Regions from separate parts of the Mesorhizobium sp. M1E.F.Ca.ET.045.02.1.1 genome, predicted to be linked through region 1. Evidence: predicted binding sites of a transcription regulator. Region 1 holds the regulator's gene; each other region holds the start of a gene.
What was found. Region 1 encodes LexA, which represses DNA repair genes until DNA is damaged. Its sites were predicted from a motif close to TGTTCNNNNTGTGTTCNG; they were not measured.

Region 1 (5,669 bases):
TGGCAAAGTCCTGCAGCACACTACCCTGACCGCTTTAACATTCAGCACGTTGCCCTCAGACGCGAAAGACGATCCTCAATTTGTAAGTATCGCCACAAAGGCCTGGAGTGAATGTGGTGCTGCTCTCCGCAGTCAATAAGCTGTCGTCAGGACACGGATCACGGCAAGCACTGGAGCAGGCGTGATTGCGCGGACTTTCGCGCTTGGCGCGTTCATGTAGCATAGGAGGTCTGGGGCGCAAGGGGCAGACCCGATGGCTGAACGTGGCCGCGGCGCGAAGGAGGGCGAGGGGACGACGGCTGGCGTCAGCGAGCGCCTGCTGTTTTCCGACGCCGTGCCTGCCGAAGCGACGCCGGTTTCGGTCCCGGTGCCGCGCCCGGCTGCCGAGATTTTGCCGCCGGACGGAGATGCTTTGCTGCAGGCTCCTCAGCCGGCAACCATCGACCGGATCCGCAGGCAGTTCCGCCGCGCCTTGTTTTTCGCCTTTGGGCGGAGCGTCGCCGAAGCCGCCACCACCGAGCTCGACCGCGGCATCGGCTTCCTGCTGGTGCCGGTGTTCCTGGCCGCCGGCGTGATCCTCTATTTTTCCTTGAACGTCGAGCCGGATCTCTACAGGCCGCTGGCGGCTGTAGCGCTGATGGCTGTCTGCGCGATCATTTCCCGCGCATGGCCCAAAACGCACCTCGCCTTCATGGCGGCGCTGTTTTGCGCCTTGGGTTTCGTCGCCGCGAAGGCCGAGACATGGCGGGCCGTAACGCCGATGCTCGGCTCCGAAATCCAGACGCGGCTGACCGGCCGCGTCGTCATCGCCGAAGAAATGGCCAATGGCCGAGTGCGCCTGACCATCGATCTTGTCTCGACCGCGCATCCAAAACTTCGCTACGCGCCGGATCGCGTCAGGCTCTCGGCGCGCGCGATACCCTCAGACATGAAGGTTGGATCGCTGGTGACGGGCTATGCCCGGTTGCTGCCGCCGACCGGGCCGGTCCGGCCGGACAGTTATGATTTTTCTTTCGACAGCTATTTTTCCGGCATTGGCGCCAGCGGCTTTTTCCTCGGCGATCCGAAAGTCGTCTCGGCCACCGGGCCACCGTTCGGAACCGGCATGGCTTCGGCCATCGAGAACGCGCGCGAAAACATTGCCGATCACATCAGAAGCACCGTCGGCGGTCCCGAAGGCGAGATCGCCGCGGCGCTGATCGTCGGCATTCGGGCCGGTATTCCCGAAGACATCAACGAGTCGATGCGGCGGACAGGCATCTATCACATCATCTCGATCTCCGGCCTGCACATGGCGCTTGTCGCGGGCACGATCATGCTTCTGTTGCGCGGCGCCTTCGCGCTGTTTCCGGATTTTTCCTCGCGCCGCCCGGTGAAGAAATACGCCGCGGCAATCGCCTTGGTGTCGATCGCCGCCTATCTCGTCATCTCCGGCCTCGTGGTCGCCGCCGAGCGGAGTTTCATCATGCTCGCGGTCATGTTGATCGCCGTGCTGTTCGACCGCGCGGCCCTGACGATGCGCAATCTGGCGATTTCGGCCATCGCCGTCATCCTGGTGTCGCCGCATGAAGTGGTCGGCCCGAGCTTCCAGATGTCGTTCGCAGCCACCGCTGCCCTGGTCGGCGCCTATGCCGGCTGGGCCGATTACCGCGCCGACAAGGTGAGGACACCCCCTGCAAAACGGTCGTTTCCGCGGTTCCTATTGCGAAGGCTGGCGGTTGGGTTGGGTGGCGCTGCCGTGACGTCGCTGATCGCCGGAAGCGCAACGATATTGTTTGCGATCTGGCATTTTCAGCGGGTGTCGCCGCTCAGCCTGCTGGCCAATCTGGCGGTTATGCCCATCGTCTCGTTGATCGTCATGCCGTTCGCCGTCCTGAGCGCGTTGACCATGCCATTCGGCCTCGACGGTCCGTTTCTCTATGTGATGGGCAAGGGCGGCGATGATCGCGATCTCGGCGTGGATTTCGGAACGCTCGCCAGTCGATGCCGTGGGGCTGATCTCGATCCAGTCGGTGCTGCTGGTGACGGTCGCGCTTGTCATCGCGACCATGGCCACCACCTGGCTCAGGCTGGTGGCCGTTCCCTTCGCGCTGGCCGGCGTGCTGACCATCCCGCATGTCCGCACGCCGGATGTGCTGATCTCGGAGGACGCGCATCTGGTGGCGATGCCGATCGGCGGCGGCGAGCTCGCTGTCAATCGTGACCGTTCCAACGAGTTCACCACCGACAACTGGAAACGCGCGCTGAAGGCTGAAACGATCGTGCCGCCGGAGACATTCGCCAAGGGCGCGCTGGACATCGCCGATCCCGTCGACCTGCCGCCAGGGTCGCCTTTTTACTGCACGGGAGACCTCTGCATCGGCCGGCACCCGTCCGGCGCGATTGTCGCGCTGGCGGAAAATCGCAACAGCGCCAGGCCGGCCTGCGGCTTCGCCGACCTCATCGTCATAGACGACGCCACGGCCTACAATCCTTGCCGCGATCCGCGCATCCTTGTCGTCACCAAGCGCCAACTCGCGCGTGACGGCAGCGCCGCCGTCTTCTTCGATCCGCAATCGGCAACGGCGCGCGCCGCCATCCAGTATGCCGTCGAAAAGCCTTACCGGCCCTGGCACGAGCAACGACGGTATTCGCGCGAGGCAAGGGGGCTGGCGCCTTACCAGCGGCCTGAAAAGACCGATGCGAAGCCGCTACAGCCACTCAATAGCGGCGAATGAGCCCTACGAGCTTGCCCTGAACCTTGACGCGATCCGGACCGAAGATGCGAGTCTCATAGGCCGGATTGGCGGCTTCGAGGGCAATCGAAGCGCCCTTGCGGCGGAAGCGCTTCAGCGTCGCCTCCTCGTCGTCGACCAGCGCCACCACGATCTCGCCCGGGCTCGCGGTGTTGGCATTGCGGATGATGACCGTGTCGCCATCGAAGATGCCGGCCTCGATCATCGAGTCGCCCTTGACCTCCAGCGCATAATGCTCACCGCCCGCGATCATGTCCGGCGGGACCGTGATCGTATGCGTCTGATGCTGGATGGCGTCGATCGGCACGCCGGCCGCGATCCGGCCCATCACCGGGATCGACACAGCCGACGCGGCATCGTCGTCATTGCTGGGCGTACGCGAGGACGCCGCGGGCTTGATCTGCCGGCCGAGACCGCCTTGCCCCAGGCTCCCCTGAATGACGCTCGGCGAAAACTTCCTCGCCGCATTGAGGCCAGGCGCGATCGAATCGGGCAGGCGCAGCACTTCCAGGGCGCGCGCCCGGTTGGGCAGCCGGCGAATGAAGCCACGCTCCTCCAGCGCCGTGATCAGACGATGAATGCCCGACTTCGAGGCCAGGTCGAGGGCTTCCTTCATCTCGTCGAAAGACGGTGGAATGCCGCTTTCCTTGAGCCGTTCGTGGATGAACATCAGGAGTTCATGTTGTTTGCGCGTCAGCATGGCGGCCCCCATGGGTTTTGAAACCAGAATCAGAAAAACAAACCCAGAACAAACACTATCTGTTCCAGTTGTGTTCCGCAACCGTTTAAAGTTTAATGAATGCGTTAGCGCGGCGATAACCAGAGCGCGGCCCGCAAAGACGCCGAAATGCGGCTTTTGGGCACCGGGACCGGCGATCTGGCATTGAATTCCTTACAGTTTTTTCCGATGCCCACGTGCTTGCGCGTTGCTCCTCCGTGCGTTGAATAACCGGCGCGAATGATGGCATGCGGAAGGACGTCGACGCCGGGAAAGCTCGCGGGCCGTGAACGAAACGGAGCCAAACCGTCAACGACCTCACACCGCGCACGGCGGAAATCGCATGCCGCGTTGGCGCTGCCACGAGCGATTCCAGTCATGTGAGGCACGGTTGATGTCGGGCCGTCGACGCACTATTCGTGAATGACCGATGGGGGCTACAGGATCATGATCGCACTTCCCGATCTCGCCGAAATCGAGGCGATGGATGCGGCCGATCCGCTACGCTCGATGCGCCGCCGCTTCGCATTGCCGACAGGGGTGATATATCTCGACGGCAATTCGCTGGGTGCTGCTTCGTCCGATGTCTTCGACGAGATCGAGAAGGCGGCGACGGGCGAATGGGCGCACGATCTCATCCGCGCCTGGAACACTGCCGGCTGGTTCGACATGCCTGTCGAATTGGGTGACCGGCTTGGGCGCCTGATCGGCGCCGGGCCCGGCCAGACCGTCGTCTGCGACACGACTTCGATCAACATCTACAAGGTCCTGCATGCGGCGCTCGCGATGCGGCCCGACCGGTCGGTGATCGTTGCCGAGGGCGACAGCTTTCCGACCGACCTCTATATGGCGGAAGGGGTGGCCTCCACGCGGCCCGGCACGGTGTTGCGGCTCGAGGGCGTCGATGCCTCGACGATCGAGGACCTGATCGATGAGCGTGTCGCGGTCATCCTGGTCAATCACGTCAACTACAAGTCCGGCCGGTTGCGCGACATGGCTGCCCTGACACGCAGGGCCCATCGGGCCGGCGCGCTGATCGTCTGGGATCTCTGCCACACGGCAGGCGCCCTGCCGGTGGATCTCGATGGTTCGAACGCCGATTTCGCAATTGGCTGCACTTACAAGTACCTCAATGGCGGGCCCGGCTCGCCGGCCTTCATCTATGGCGCCAAACGCCATCACGACGACATTCGCCAGCCGCTCAGCGGCTGGTGGGGGCACGCCCGGCCTTTCGCGTTCGAACAGGGTTATGCCGCCGGTACCGGCATCCGGCGGTTCCTGTGCGGCACACAGCCCGTGCTGTCGATGCGGGCGCTGAAGGGAGCGCTCGACCTTTGGGACAAGGTCGACATGAATGCCGTGCGCGGCAAGAGCATCGCCTTGACGGATCTGTTCATCCGCCTCGTCGAAGCCAGGTGCGGCGCCCTCGGCCTCGAACTGGAAAGCCCGCGCGACGGCGCCGAGCGCGGCAGCCAGGTGTCGTTCGCTCATCCCCATGGCTACCAGGTTATGCGCGCATTGATCGAGCGCGGCGTGATCGGCGATTTCCGCGCGCCGGCGACCATCCGCTTCGGCTTCACGCCGCTCTATGTCGGCTACCGCGACGTCTGGGATGCCGTCCAGGTGCTGGAAGACATCCTGCGCACCGGTGCCTGGCGGGACGCGCGCTTCGCCGTCAAGACCGCTGTGACCTGATACGAGGCAACTCGCGCCGGTTTTGCCGGATCGCACCAGCCGGAACTTGTTTCGGGCATAAAATGTCTCCGGTCGGAAGCATTGACGCGGCATCCGGCGCCGGCCATTGCTGGCGAAAGCCACGCGTTTGGGAGGGGCCGGTGCTCGATCATCGCATCACGGATTGGGACGATGCCTATGCCAACGGGGCGAACATCGCTGGCGGCGACCGCTGGCCGGCGGCCTGGCAGGCGCCGGCGCGCGCGTTTCGCGAAAGGCTTCTGGCCGAGGGCCGTGCACGGCTCGACATCGTGTATGGCGAAGCGCCGCGCAACCGGTTCGATCTCTTTCTTCCGCGCGCAACGCCGAAAGGGCTCGTGGTGTTCATTCATGGCGGCTACTGGATGGAGTCGGACAAGAGTTGCTGGTCGCACCTGGCCAACGGCGCGATCAGCAGATCCTTTGCGGTTGCCATGCCCTCCTACACGCTTTGCCCCGAAGCGCGGATCAGCGGCATCGTGGAAGAAGTCGCGGCCGCGATC
Region 2 (5,669 bases), 860 kb from region 1:
GTTCAACACCTGTCGATAAACGATTGGCTAATTTTTTTGCTCGACTTGCGCCGGTCAGACCGCAGAGGGCGCACTTACGACTGAGTGGCACAAGCATTCGGACTTAGGTCCCACGCATCGTCAGACTTAAGGCGTAACCTACGGATAAACCTGTTATTTTAGCATTTTCTGCATTTTATCTTTTTCGGAAATCGCTCGTAGAGACGGCTGGCTTATCACTCTGCCGTATACGGCGAGGGATGCTTCCATGATCCGACAGTTCTGGGCTTCGACGCGCGGCAATTTCGCGGTGGCGACCGCGATCGCCATGGTGCCGCTGATGCTTGCCGTGGCCGGGGCGGTCGATCTCGTGGGCACCAGCGACGACGCCGCGCAACTGCAGAACTCGCTGGACGCCGCCGGACTTGCCGTGGGCACGAAATACCAGCCGCAGATGTCGGCCGGCGACATGCGGCAGCTCGGCCAGATGTTCTTCGCGGCCAACATGAGCGCCGCCGACGCGCAGGAATATTCGGGCAGCGTCGACGCCTTCCAGGTCACTGCCAGCGGCGATCCGAGCGCCTATACCATTTCACTGTCGTCCAGCATCAGCCGCCCGGCTTTCATCAGCGGCGCGCCTGCCTGGCAGGCGATCCGCTCCGCCTCCGTCGAGATCAAACCCGGGGCGCAAGCGTGCGTGCTTGCGCTCGATCCACACGCCGACAACGCCGTCGACCTGCAGGGCTCGACCAACGTCGCGATGGACGGCTGCGTGATCGCTGCCAATTCGGACGCGGCCGACGCCGTCAACCGGGGCGGCTCTGCCATAGTCAGCGCCGGATGCGTCTCGACGGTCGGCGCCACAGCGGGGCTTACGCCGCCCAATGCCACCCTTTCCTGCGGCGCGCCGAAGGAAAACCAGTATGCGTCCTTCGATCCGCTGGCCAACGTCACCCCGCCCGCCTACGGGCTCTGCCAGACGATGCCCAACGGCAAGACGGTCACGCTCTCGCCCGGCACCTATTGCGACAAGACCTGGTCGGGAAAGATCACACTCGAGCCGGGCGTCTACATCCTGCGCGGCGTCACCATAAAGCCCGGCGGCAACGGCAGCCTCACCGGCCAGGGCGTCACGATCTTCCTGATGGAAGGCTCGCAGCTCTACATCAACGCCAACGAGCAGGTGAACCTCTCGCCTCCGACCAGCGGTCCCTATGCCGGCATCACCATCTTCCAGGACCACGGCAACACCTCGGCGCTGACGCTGAACGGCGGAGCGGGTTCCGTGGTGAGCGGCTTCATCTATGCGCCCGACGCGACGATCACCTATACCGGCAATTCGGACATGAATGCGCAAGGCAGTTGCCTGCGGGTGGTCGGCAATATCGTGCAGATGACGGGAACCTCGGCCGTGAAGGCAGACTGCGCGGCCGAACTCGGCAACCGCGAGATGTACGCCGGCAGGATGATCAAGCTGGTGAAGTGAGCGCCAATATCCCCTCCGGGGGAGATCACAGCTCGCCCACGATATCGGCGCCCGGCTGTTCGTCGAAGAGCACCGCGCAACCGCGTTTCAGCGCCACCTGGCTCAAGGCGTTCGCAGCCGCCTCGTCCGACGAGACGAAGTCGCCGGTCAAGACGCGCAGTTCCTCGACGGCTTTCGACATTGAGATAAGACGCCCGGCCGAGCGATCGCTCGCGCAGGCGTCGACGATGCAAAGAAGATCGATGAGTTCGAAACTGTCCATGACGGCCTCCGCCAGCGCCATCCCTTCGAAGCAATCAACGGCGGGATGCACGATCGGGTTCCAGCTCACGAACTGGACGGCGGTCTCCGCGGCGCGCGGCTGAGATCGAAGCGGGGCGGCAGGCAAGGCTCGAAGCAGGCGCCGCGCGCGGATCCGGTCGGGTCGGATCGACCGGAAGCAGGATGACCATCTGCGCCCGTCGCTCCGGCCAGAGCGGCCTGCCGAAGACGAGGAAGATGCCTGCGGTCACTGCTGCCAGCAGAAGGCCGACGAATAGGTTCGCGATAACTCGCCGGGCTGCACGGATATCTCCCTGGGGTAGTTCGCTCAACTGCTCTAACCATTTGCTGTACGCAATTCCGGACGGAAAATCGCTACGCACTTTTCCTGGAATTGCTCTGTTTGTTCGTCGCAATTCCGGACGGAAAACCGCTACGCACTTTTCCTGGAATTGCTCTGTTTGTTCGTCGCAATTCCGGACGGAAAACCGCTACGCACTTTTCCTGGAATTGCTGTGGAGCTGCCCGCCACATCGCAGGAAATGGCGGGCGCTCCGTCAGCCGCCGATGAAGGGACTTTTTTCGACGGCCTCCGAGCCAATGAACTGCCGCCGCACTTGTTTCAAGAAATCCGCCATTCGGGCCTCTGCGCTGCAAGGTGGGACCTCAGTCCCGCCGGCGCGAGGGACCGCAGCCCCAGGGCCGGGCCATTCGCCTCCCGGTCCCGCCCTGGCCGCGCGGGCAGGCGCAACCAGTTGGCCGGCGAACGCGTTGATTAAAAGGCTACTCCAGCTTCGGCCCGCGCGCTTCCTCGGAAGACGCGGGCCTTTTTTCCCGGGCCGCGACTGCTTGTCTTTGCATTTAAATTAGCAATCCCGGATTGAAAGGCGTATGAATCGGACAGCGGTCGCCGACGATCGCGGCGTCAGGTTCCGCTTGGACTCATGGAATATGGGGGGATGCCATGGCCGAAGCTCCAATGAACGTCACCAAACTCGAATCCAAGTCGCACAACAATCCCGACGAGGTTCGCTCGCCCGCCAAGACACGTGTCGAAATCGTGCGGCTGCCGGGCTTCACGCTCGGGCGGCTGAACATGCAGCCGGGCTGGAAGTGGTCGGAATGCGTGAAACCGGTGGTCAAGACCGATAGCTGCCAGGTCTCGCATGTCGGCTACGTCGTGTCCGGAACGATCACCGTGCGCATGAACGACGGGACGCAGAAGGCCTTCGAGGCCGGCACGTCCTACACCATTCCGCCCGGCCACGACGCCTGGGTGGAAGGCAATCAGCCGTTCCAGTGCATCGAGGTGCTCAGCGCCGAGCAATACGCCAAGCCGGCATAAGATGGCACTGCCAATCTCCCTCCTTGAGGTGTCGCCGTAGAACAGAGGGTCGTCGCGAGACGCCATTTGGCGCGAAAGTTGGCGCTCAACGCGAGACAAGCCCTCTGGCCGCTTCGCGGCCATTGCCCCTCAAGGAGAGATTACCACCGCAACCGCACAAACCTTCCGGTTGCGCCGGATTGTGGAGGTTTGCACGGTTTGGCGTGGCGGCTTGACAGTAGACCTCTTTTGTTCTCTTTTTGTTTGGCAAACATCCCTTACAAAAGATGCAGCTAATGCTGCAACGCCGCACGATGGGAACGGAAGCGCGCGATGCCCGCCATGGATGCCGCCACCATCCTGCATGCCGATCTCGACGCCTTCTACGCCTCGGTCGAGCAGTTGCTCGACCCGTCGCTGCGCGGCAAACCAATCGCGGTTGGCGGCGGCGTGGTGCTGGCCGCCTCCTATGAGGCGAAGGTCTTCGGCGTGCGCGGCGGCATGCCCGGCCGCAAGGCGCGCGAGCTTTGCCCGCAGCTCATCTTCGTCGGCGGGCGGTTCAGCGAGTTCCAGCGCCTCGGCGATGCCGCGATCAAGGTGCTCGACGATTTCACGCCGCTGGTCGAGCGCATCTCGATCGACGAGGCCTTTGCCGACGTCGCCGGCTGCACGCATCTGTTCGGGCCGCCGGAGGAGATCGCCAGAAAAATCCGCAGCCGCGTGAAGAGCGAGCTCGGCCTGCCGATCTCGATCGGCGTGGCGCGCACGAAACACCTCGCCAAGATCGCCTCACAGGTGGCGAAGCCCGACGGGCTGGTGGTGGTCGAGCCCGGCACCGAACTCGCCTTCCTGCACGATTTGCCGGTGTCGCTGATGTGGGGCGTCGGCCCGGTGACGAAAGCGCGGCTGGCCGAGATCGGCGTCGAGACCATCGGGCAATTGGCGCGCACCCACAGCGGCGCGCTGGAGCGGCTGATCGGCCACGCCGCAGGCCAGAAGCTTGCTGCCCTTGCTTGGAACCGCGATCCGCGCCGGCTGGAGACGCACAGGCGGGCGCATTCCGCAGGCGCGCAGTCGGCGCTTGGCCGCAAGCCCGCCCTGCCACACGTCTTCGTGCCGACGCTCTTGCATCTCGCCGACCGCGTCGCCAGCCGGTTGCGTGCCAAAGCCCGGCCCGGCCGCACGGTGACGGTGCGCGTGCGCTTCCGCGACATGCGCGCGGTCACCCGCTCGGTGACGTTGGAGCAGCCAATACAGGCGACGACGATGCTCGCCGAAATCGCCGAGGAGCTGGTGCGCGGCGTGCTCGCCGCCCATCCGGGCGAAAGGGAAATTTCGCTGCTCGCAATCTCGGTCTCGCATCTGGAGGAGCATGCCGAGCTGCAGCTTGAACTGCCGCTCGGCCTGGCGGATGAGAAGCTGAGGCCCGGCAGTCGCAAAGGCTTGGCCCGCTTCGGCGCCGACCGCGCCATCGACAAGATCCGCCAGCGCTTCGGCAAAGAGGCCGTCGGCTACGGCACCGTGGCGCTGGAAGCCGCGCGCTCGGTGCCGGATGAATTCAGGGAACTGGCCGAGAAGGAGCTATGAGAATGGGGCGGGTAATCTCCCCCCTTGAGGGGGAGATGTCGCCGAAGGCGACAGAGGGGGTCGCCGCGCGTGAAGCGCCGGCGCTTGCGCGACGAAAGTGAGGGCGGCGTTTATGTGAGACGACCCCCTCTGGCCTGCCGGCCATCTCCCCCTCGAGGGGGGAGATTTCGCTCCGCCGCTGGCGCGCCCTCAATCGGTTTCCGCAATTTTCCAATCCAGGCTCATGCCGGCGCTCATCGTCGCCCCATGTTCGAGCACCGTCAGCCCCTCGCCGTGATGCGCATCGACGGTGTGCGACACCGGCTCGAAGCAGAAGAAGCCGGCATCGGGTGACGGCGAATAGAGGATGTAAACGGCAAGCTCCGGCGAGGCGGTAAGCGAAATCTTGATCCCCTCCTCCATCTGCACGATCGAGGCGCGACGGTCCCATCCGTCGAAGGCGTTGTTCACCCACTCCAGCGGCAGCGGGATGGGACGGTCGAAATCCCAGCCCGGACGCTCGCTCACCGGCACGACGCCGACAGGCAAATGGCGCTCGTCCTCCAGCCAGACGCGCTTTGCCCTTGCTTTCAGCAGGGTTGTGTCGCCGCGCGGGAACCAGGGATGGAAACCGAGGCCGTAAGGCAGGCGAATGCCGGCGCGGTTCTCCACCGTCAGCCGCGCGTCCAACGTGCCGTCGCGCAGCGCGTAGGTGATCGACGCCGCATAACGGTAAGGCCCGATCGCGCCATCGTCGAGCACCAGTTCGGCCTCGATTGCCGTATGCCGAGCAAGCCGCCACGGTTTCTGGAAACCGTCGCCATGGATCGGAAAGGCTTCGCCCGGAACGTTCGGCTCGACGGCATGGAAGCGGCCGTCGAAGGTGAAGCCGCCGCCGGAGATGCGGTTCGACCACGGCACCAGCAGCTGACAGCCGGACGTGCCGGTGCCGTCTCCCGGCTTCAGCAGCGGAACCAGCGCGCCGCCGATCACCAGCGCGTCGTAGCGCGCGATGGCCGCGCCCCTTTCCGGCGCTAGAACCAGCCGGGCGCG
Region 3 (5,669 bases), 350 kb from region 1:
CGAAACCGTGACGGCTCCACTTGCAGTGCGGCCACATGTCGTCGCCGACAATGCGGGGTTGGCACAGCTTTTCGTGGAGATGCAGCGGCACTATCATGTGCCGTGCCCATCGTTCGAAACAATCCTTGCCGATCTCGCTGGCCTGCCGGCAGGCGTGGAGATCCTTGTCGCGGAAACGGACAGGATCGTCGGTTTCGCAATCTTCTCGACGATTTATCCGGGGCCGGGCCTGCGAGGCGGCTTCTTTCTCAAGGAGCTGTTCGTTTCGAAAGCCAGTCGAGGCAGCGGCGCTGGACGCCTACTGATGCAGGCTCTGGCGCGCACCGCCCTTGAGCGCGGCCATGGCCGCGTCGACTGGACGGCGGATCGCGAGAACCAGCGGCTGCTCACCTTCTACGACAGCCTTGGCGGCATAAGGCAGTCGGAGAAGCAGTTCTTCCGGCTGACCGGAGAGGCGCTGGCGGATCTGGCAAAGGCCGGCGACTAAGATTGGCCGGCGGCCGGCCTCAATCCACCCACATCCCTGTCCGCTTGTGCCAGTCGGCGATCGATTCTTCCGGATAGACGTCGAACACCTTGTCGTTCTTGCCGATCACAGGCTCGACCCAGTTCGCCTTGTATTTCAGCATCAGATGCACCTTTTCCGGCGGCTTCGGCAGGTCGCTGTCGATTGCCGAGGCGAAGGGATGGACCAGGTCCGGCCAGGTCGGGTCGTAGAGCCATAGCGCGGCGCCGCATTTCTTGCAGAAATTGCGCTCGCCGGTCGAGACTTCGCAGCGCGGATGCTCGTCGTCCTCGATCTCGGCGCGGTAGACGCCGAGGCCGCGCTTGCCTCGGATTTTCATCGTGTCGTAGTCGGCGCCGAGGTTGATCGCAAACCCGCCGCCGCCCTGCTGCTTGCGGCAGATCGAACAGTAGCAGAGCATGAACGGCACCGGCGTGTGGCTTTCCACCTCGAAGCGGACGGCGCCGCAGCGGCAGGAGCCTTTGAGCAGGACAGGCATGGCGGGAACTCCGTTTTCAGGTTCTCAACCTGTCAGCATGCTTTTGGTTGCGGCGATGACAAGGCCCATGCCGGATGAGATGATTGCGGCATGGACAATGACCGCCTTGAAGACCTGTTCGAGAGCCTCGGACCGATCAGCATTCGAAAACTGTTCGGCGGCAAGGGTATCTATTGCCACGGCGTCATCGTCGCGGTCGTCGTGCGCGGCGAACTGCTGCTGAAGGCGGACGAGGAAACCATCCCCGATTTCGAAGCTGCCGGCTGCAGCCAGTGGACCTATACCGGTTCGCGGCACGGCAAGCAGGTGGCGATGCCCTATTGGAGCGTTCCGGACAGCGCCTTCGACGATCCCGACGAGATGGCGGTCTGGGCGCGCCGGGCTTATGAGGCTGGGCGAAGGGCGGGGAAGTGAAGCGGCAACTTTCGAGCGTCGCGGCTTGTGTCGGACTACTGGAAACGCCGAGTTCCCGCCCACCCCCTCTGTCCTGCCGGACATCTCCCCCGCAAGGGGGGAGATCAGCAGCTTTACCGCCGACGCTCTTCTTGCAGCGTTGGCGATTGGCGAAATCGGCGTTGACGTCCAATCTCCCCCCTTGCGGGGGAGATGGCCGGCAGGCCAGAGGAGGGTGCGAAGGAACTCGGCTGTCGCGATTAGCCGGGCTGCTGGACGTTCGAGTAGCTTTTACAGTGCCTTCGCGATCTCCGCCGCCAGCCGCGCATTGTTCTCGACCAGCGCGATGTTGGTCTTGAGGCTGCGGCCGCCGGTGAATTCCAGGATTTTCGACAGCAGGAAGGGCGTCACCGCCTTGCCGGTGACGCTTTGCGCCTCGGCGGCCTTCTGCGCGGCCTGGATGTAGCCATCCATCTCGGCGGCCGGGATCTCGTCATTCTGCGGCACCGGATTGGCGACGAGAATGCCGCCGCCAAGGCCGAGTGCCTGGCGCGTCCGGTAGAAATGCGCGATGTCTTCCGGCGCGTGCAGCGTCAGCGGCGCGCGGAAGGGCGACTGCCTAGACCAGAAGGCCGGCATGGTCTCGCTGCCATGGCCGATGACCGGGACGCCACGCGTTTCCAGCACTTCCAGCGTCTTTTCGATGTCGAGGATCGCTTTGGCACCGGCCGAGACGACGATGACCGGCGTGCGCGCCAGCTCGTCGAGGTCGGCCGAGATATCGAAACTCTTCTCGGCGCCCTTGTGGACGCCGCCGATGCCGCCGGTGGCGAAAACCTTTATGCCCGCCATATGCGCGGCAATCATGGTGGCGGCAACGGTGGTGCCGCCGGTGCGCCCTTGCGCGACGGCAAAACCGATATCGGCGCGCGACAGCTTCATGGCGTCGCCGGTCATGGCGAGCGATTCGCGCTCGCCATCGGACAGCCCGATCTTGATGCGGCCGTTGACCACCGCGATCGTCGCCGGCACCGCGCCGCCATCGACGATGATCTGCTCGACCTTGGCCGCCATGGCGCCATTGTCGGGGTAGGGCATGCCATGGGTGATGATGGTGCTTTCCAACGCCACCACTGGCCTGCCGGCGGCGAGCGCCTCAGCCACCGGCGGATGGATGTCGATGAAGGGGCGGGCGGTCTCAGGCGTCATGTCTGTCTCCGATCGAAGCGAAAAAAATGCTCCGGCAAGATGATCTGGTGGCCCTATGCCACCTCCCGTGCCTCCGGCACAAGGGCCAGCGCCTGCGCGAAACTGGAGGCGGTGAAGGCTGGCACTGCCTCGGCGCTCTCGATGGCGAGCGTCGCCGCGGCAACGCCTTCGCGCAGCGCCGCCCGCAGAGGCTGGCCGCGCAGCAGCGCCGCGACTGTAGCGCCCGTCAGCGCATCGCCGGCGCCAGTGACGTCGGCGACCCGTCGCGGGGCGGGCGGGTCGATGGCAAAGACGCCGGACTCGTCGAAGCCCAGCACTGGGGCGCCGCCGGCAGTGACCACGCCCGCCGTCAGCCCCACCCGCCTGAGCGCGTTGACAAGCTCCAGCCCCGACATGTCAGCGCCGGCGAGCGCCGCCGCCTCGCGGCGGTTCATGAACAGCAGCGAGAGGTTGCCGAGCAGCGGCGCCAGCCGTACGACCTTGGCCGGCGAGATGGCGATGGCGAAGATCGGCCTGTCGCCAGCCTGCGCCACCAGTCGTTCCAGCGCCGCCGTCGGCAGGTTCGCGTCGCAAAGGATCGCGTCGGCCTCAGCGATCGCCTCGCGGACCTTGGCGCGGCGGATCTGCTTGGGGAAGGCGAGGTCGTAGAGGCCCATATCGGCAAAGCCGACGATCAGTTCGCCCTCGCTGTCGATCAACGCCGTGTAGCTCGGCGTCGTGCGGTCGAGGAATACCACCGACAGGTCAGCGATACCGGCCCCGGCGATCGCCGAGGCGACCGTCTCAGCCGCCGCATCGCCGCCGCGCACCGAAAGCAGCGAGGCCGACACGCCGCGCTTCACCACGCTGCGCAGCGCGTTGAAGACGCCGCCGCCGACATCCTCGCGCATGACGCCGGGGTTGGAGGCGGCGGGCACGTAAGCACCCGACACCTGGCCGCGCCGGTCGATATGGGCGCCGCCCAGCGCCAGGATTCTTGGAGATGTCGGCATGCAGGCGTCATACCTTCGTTGATTGTTCGCGTGCGCACACTAGGTTTCCACGCATCGCCCCGCAATCGGGCCCGCGATTCGAGTCGGCTGGATATCGAAGTCTCTTTTGGGCCAGCGGCGCCGGCGCGCTCCAGGTTTAGTGAGACAAAATTAGAACAAATCCAGATATTGATTGTTTTTCAGTCAGTTGCTGCCTCTTGCCAAGCGAGAACAAAAAAGGTACAAAACGGCAGGGATCACGGATTGTCCGGCCTTCATTGACGACCAAGGGGTGATGTATCATGGCTCAGAACACTTTGCGGCTTGTAGAGGATAAGGCAGTGGACAAATCAAAGGCTCTGGATGCGGCGCTGTCGCAAATCGAGCGCGCGTTCGGCAAGGGCTCGATCATGCGGCTCGGCGCCAACGAGCAGGTGGTCGAGATCGAAACCGTGCCGACGGGATCGCTGGGCCTCGACATCGCGCTCGGCGTCGGCGGCCTGCCGCGCGGCCGCATCATCGAAATCTACGGACCGGAAAGCTCGGGCAAGACGACGCTGGCGTTGCACACGGTCGCGGAAGCCCAGAAGAAGGGCGGCATCTGCGCCTTCGTCGACGCCGAGCATGCGCTCGATCCGGTCTATGCCCGCAAGCTCGGCGTCGACCTCGAGAACCTGCTGATCTCGCAGCCCGACACCGGCGAGCAGGCGCTGGAGATCTGCGACACGCTGGTGCGCTCGGGCGCCATCGACGTGCTGGTGGTCGATTCGGTCGCGGCGCTGACGCCGCGCGCCGAAATCGAGGGTGAGATGGGCGACGCGCTGCCCGGTCTGCAGGCCCGCCTTATGAGCCAGGCGCTGCGCAAGCTGACCGCCTCGATCTCGCGCTCCAACACCATGGTCATTTTCATCAACCAGATCCGCATGAAGATCGGCGTCATGTTCGGCTCGCCGGAGACGACCACCGGCGGCAACGCGCTGAAATTCTACGCCTCGGTGCGGCTCGACATCCGCCGCATCGGCTCGGTCAAGGACCGCGACGAGGTGGTCGGCAACCAGACCCGCGTCAAGGTGGTGAAGAACAAGCTGGCCCCGCCCTTCAAGGTGGTCGAGTTCGACATCATGTATGGCGAGGGCGTGTCGAAAACCGGCGAGCTCGTCGATCTCGGCGTCAAGGCCGGCGTGGTCGAGAAGTCGGGCGCCTGGTTCTCCTACAATTCGCAGCGTCTCGGCCAGGGCCGCGAGAACGCCAAGCTGTTCCTGCGCGACAATCCGGACACGGCGCGCGAGATCGAGCTGGCGCTGAGGCAGAATGCCGGGCTGATCGCGGAAAAATTCCTCGAGAATGGCGGCTCCGAAGGCGGCGACGACGGCTTCGAGGACGAAGCCGGTGCCGTGTAGGCGGGAGCAATTCCAGGAAAGTGCGTCGCGGTTTTCCGTCCGGAATTGCGCGAGGCAATCGGCCGGAGTTTGGCCATAATCTTATTATATCTGAATATGCTTATGTAATTGAGTTCCTGGTACTGCGTTCCGAACCGCCGGCCTTCGTGTCGGCGGTTTGCGTTTGCGGGCAGCGCAGGGCCGCCGGCGACGTCTGATTTGGCCCAATTCCGTGTTTCTGGACAGGGTCAAGAGCTACGGCTAAAAGGCCAATCTATCTTCGGAACCGAAAGCCCATTTGCCGCCGGCTAAGCCGGCGGTTCTCGCGAAAAGGCAGTACTCATGAGTGGCGTGAACGACATCCGGTCGACATTCCTCGACTACTTCCGCAAGGAGGGTCACGAGATCGTCGCCTCCAGCCCGCTTGTGCCGCGCAACGACCCGACGCTGATGTTCACCAACGCCGGCATGGTGCAGTTTAAGAACGTCTTCACCGGGCTGGAGAAGCGGCCTTATTCGCGCGCTTCGACCGCGCAGAAGAGCGTGCGCGCCGGCGGCAAGCACAATGACCTCGACAATGTCGGCTATACCGCGCGCCATCTCACCTTTTTCGAGATGCTCGGCAATTTCTCGTTCGGCGACTATTTCAAGGAGCGCGCGATCGAGCTTGCCTGGAACCTGATCACCAGGGAATTCGGCCTGCCGAAGGACAA

Region 2: dinB (DNA polymerase IV) is a predicted target of LexA. The motif match lies at 3,301-3,318, and genes of this name have one in related genera.
Region 3: recA (recombinase RecA) is a predicted target of LexA. The motif match lies at 3,805-3,822, and genes of this name have one in related genera.

Annotation. Positions count from the first base shown of each region.
Region 1 covers NZ_CP034447.1:5,369,548-5,375,216, forward strand. The annotation lists gene EJ070_RS25840 (hypothetical protein) at 1-139, shown strand, start outside; partial or broken gene EJ070_RS25845 (ComEC/Rec2 family competence protein) at 254-2,717, shown strand; gene lexA (transcriptional repressor LexA) at 2,701-3,435, opposite strand; gene kynU (kynureninase) at 3,901-5,148, shown strand; gene EJ070_RS25860 (alpha/beta hydrolase) at 5,289-5,669, shown strand, end outside.
Region 2 covers NZ_CP034447.1:6,231,840-6,237,508, forward strand. The annotation lists gene EJ070_RS30340 (TadE/TadG family type IV pilus assembly protein) at 248-1,465, shown strand; gene EJ070_RS30345 (hypothetical protein) at 1,491-1,727, opposite strand; gene EJ070_RS30355 (cupin domain-containing protein) at 2,691-3,071, shown strand; gene dinB (DNA polymerase IV) at 3,393-4,637, shown strand; gene EJ070_RS30365 (aldose 1-epimerase) at 4,827-5,669, opposite strand, start outside.
Region 3 covers NZ_CP034447.1:5,023,615-5,029,283, forward strand. The annotation lists gene EJ070_RS24160 (GNAT family N-acetyltransferase) at 80-487, shown strand; gene EJ070_RS24165 (GFA family protein) at 507-1,004, opposite strand; gene EJ070_RS24170 (TfoX/Sxy family protein) at 1,095-1,418, shown strand; gene EJ070_RS24180 (pseudouridine-5'-phosphate glycosidase) at 1,689-2,606, opposite strand; gene EJ070_RS24185 (carbohydrate kinase family protein) at 2,660-3,598, opposite strand; gene recA (recombinase RecA) at 3,880-4,977, shown strand; gene alaS (alanine--tRNA ligase) at 5,299-5,669, shown strand, end outside.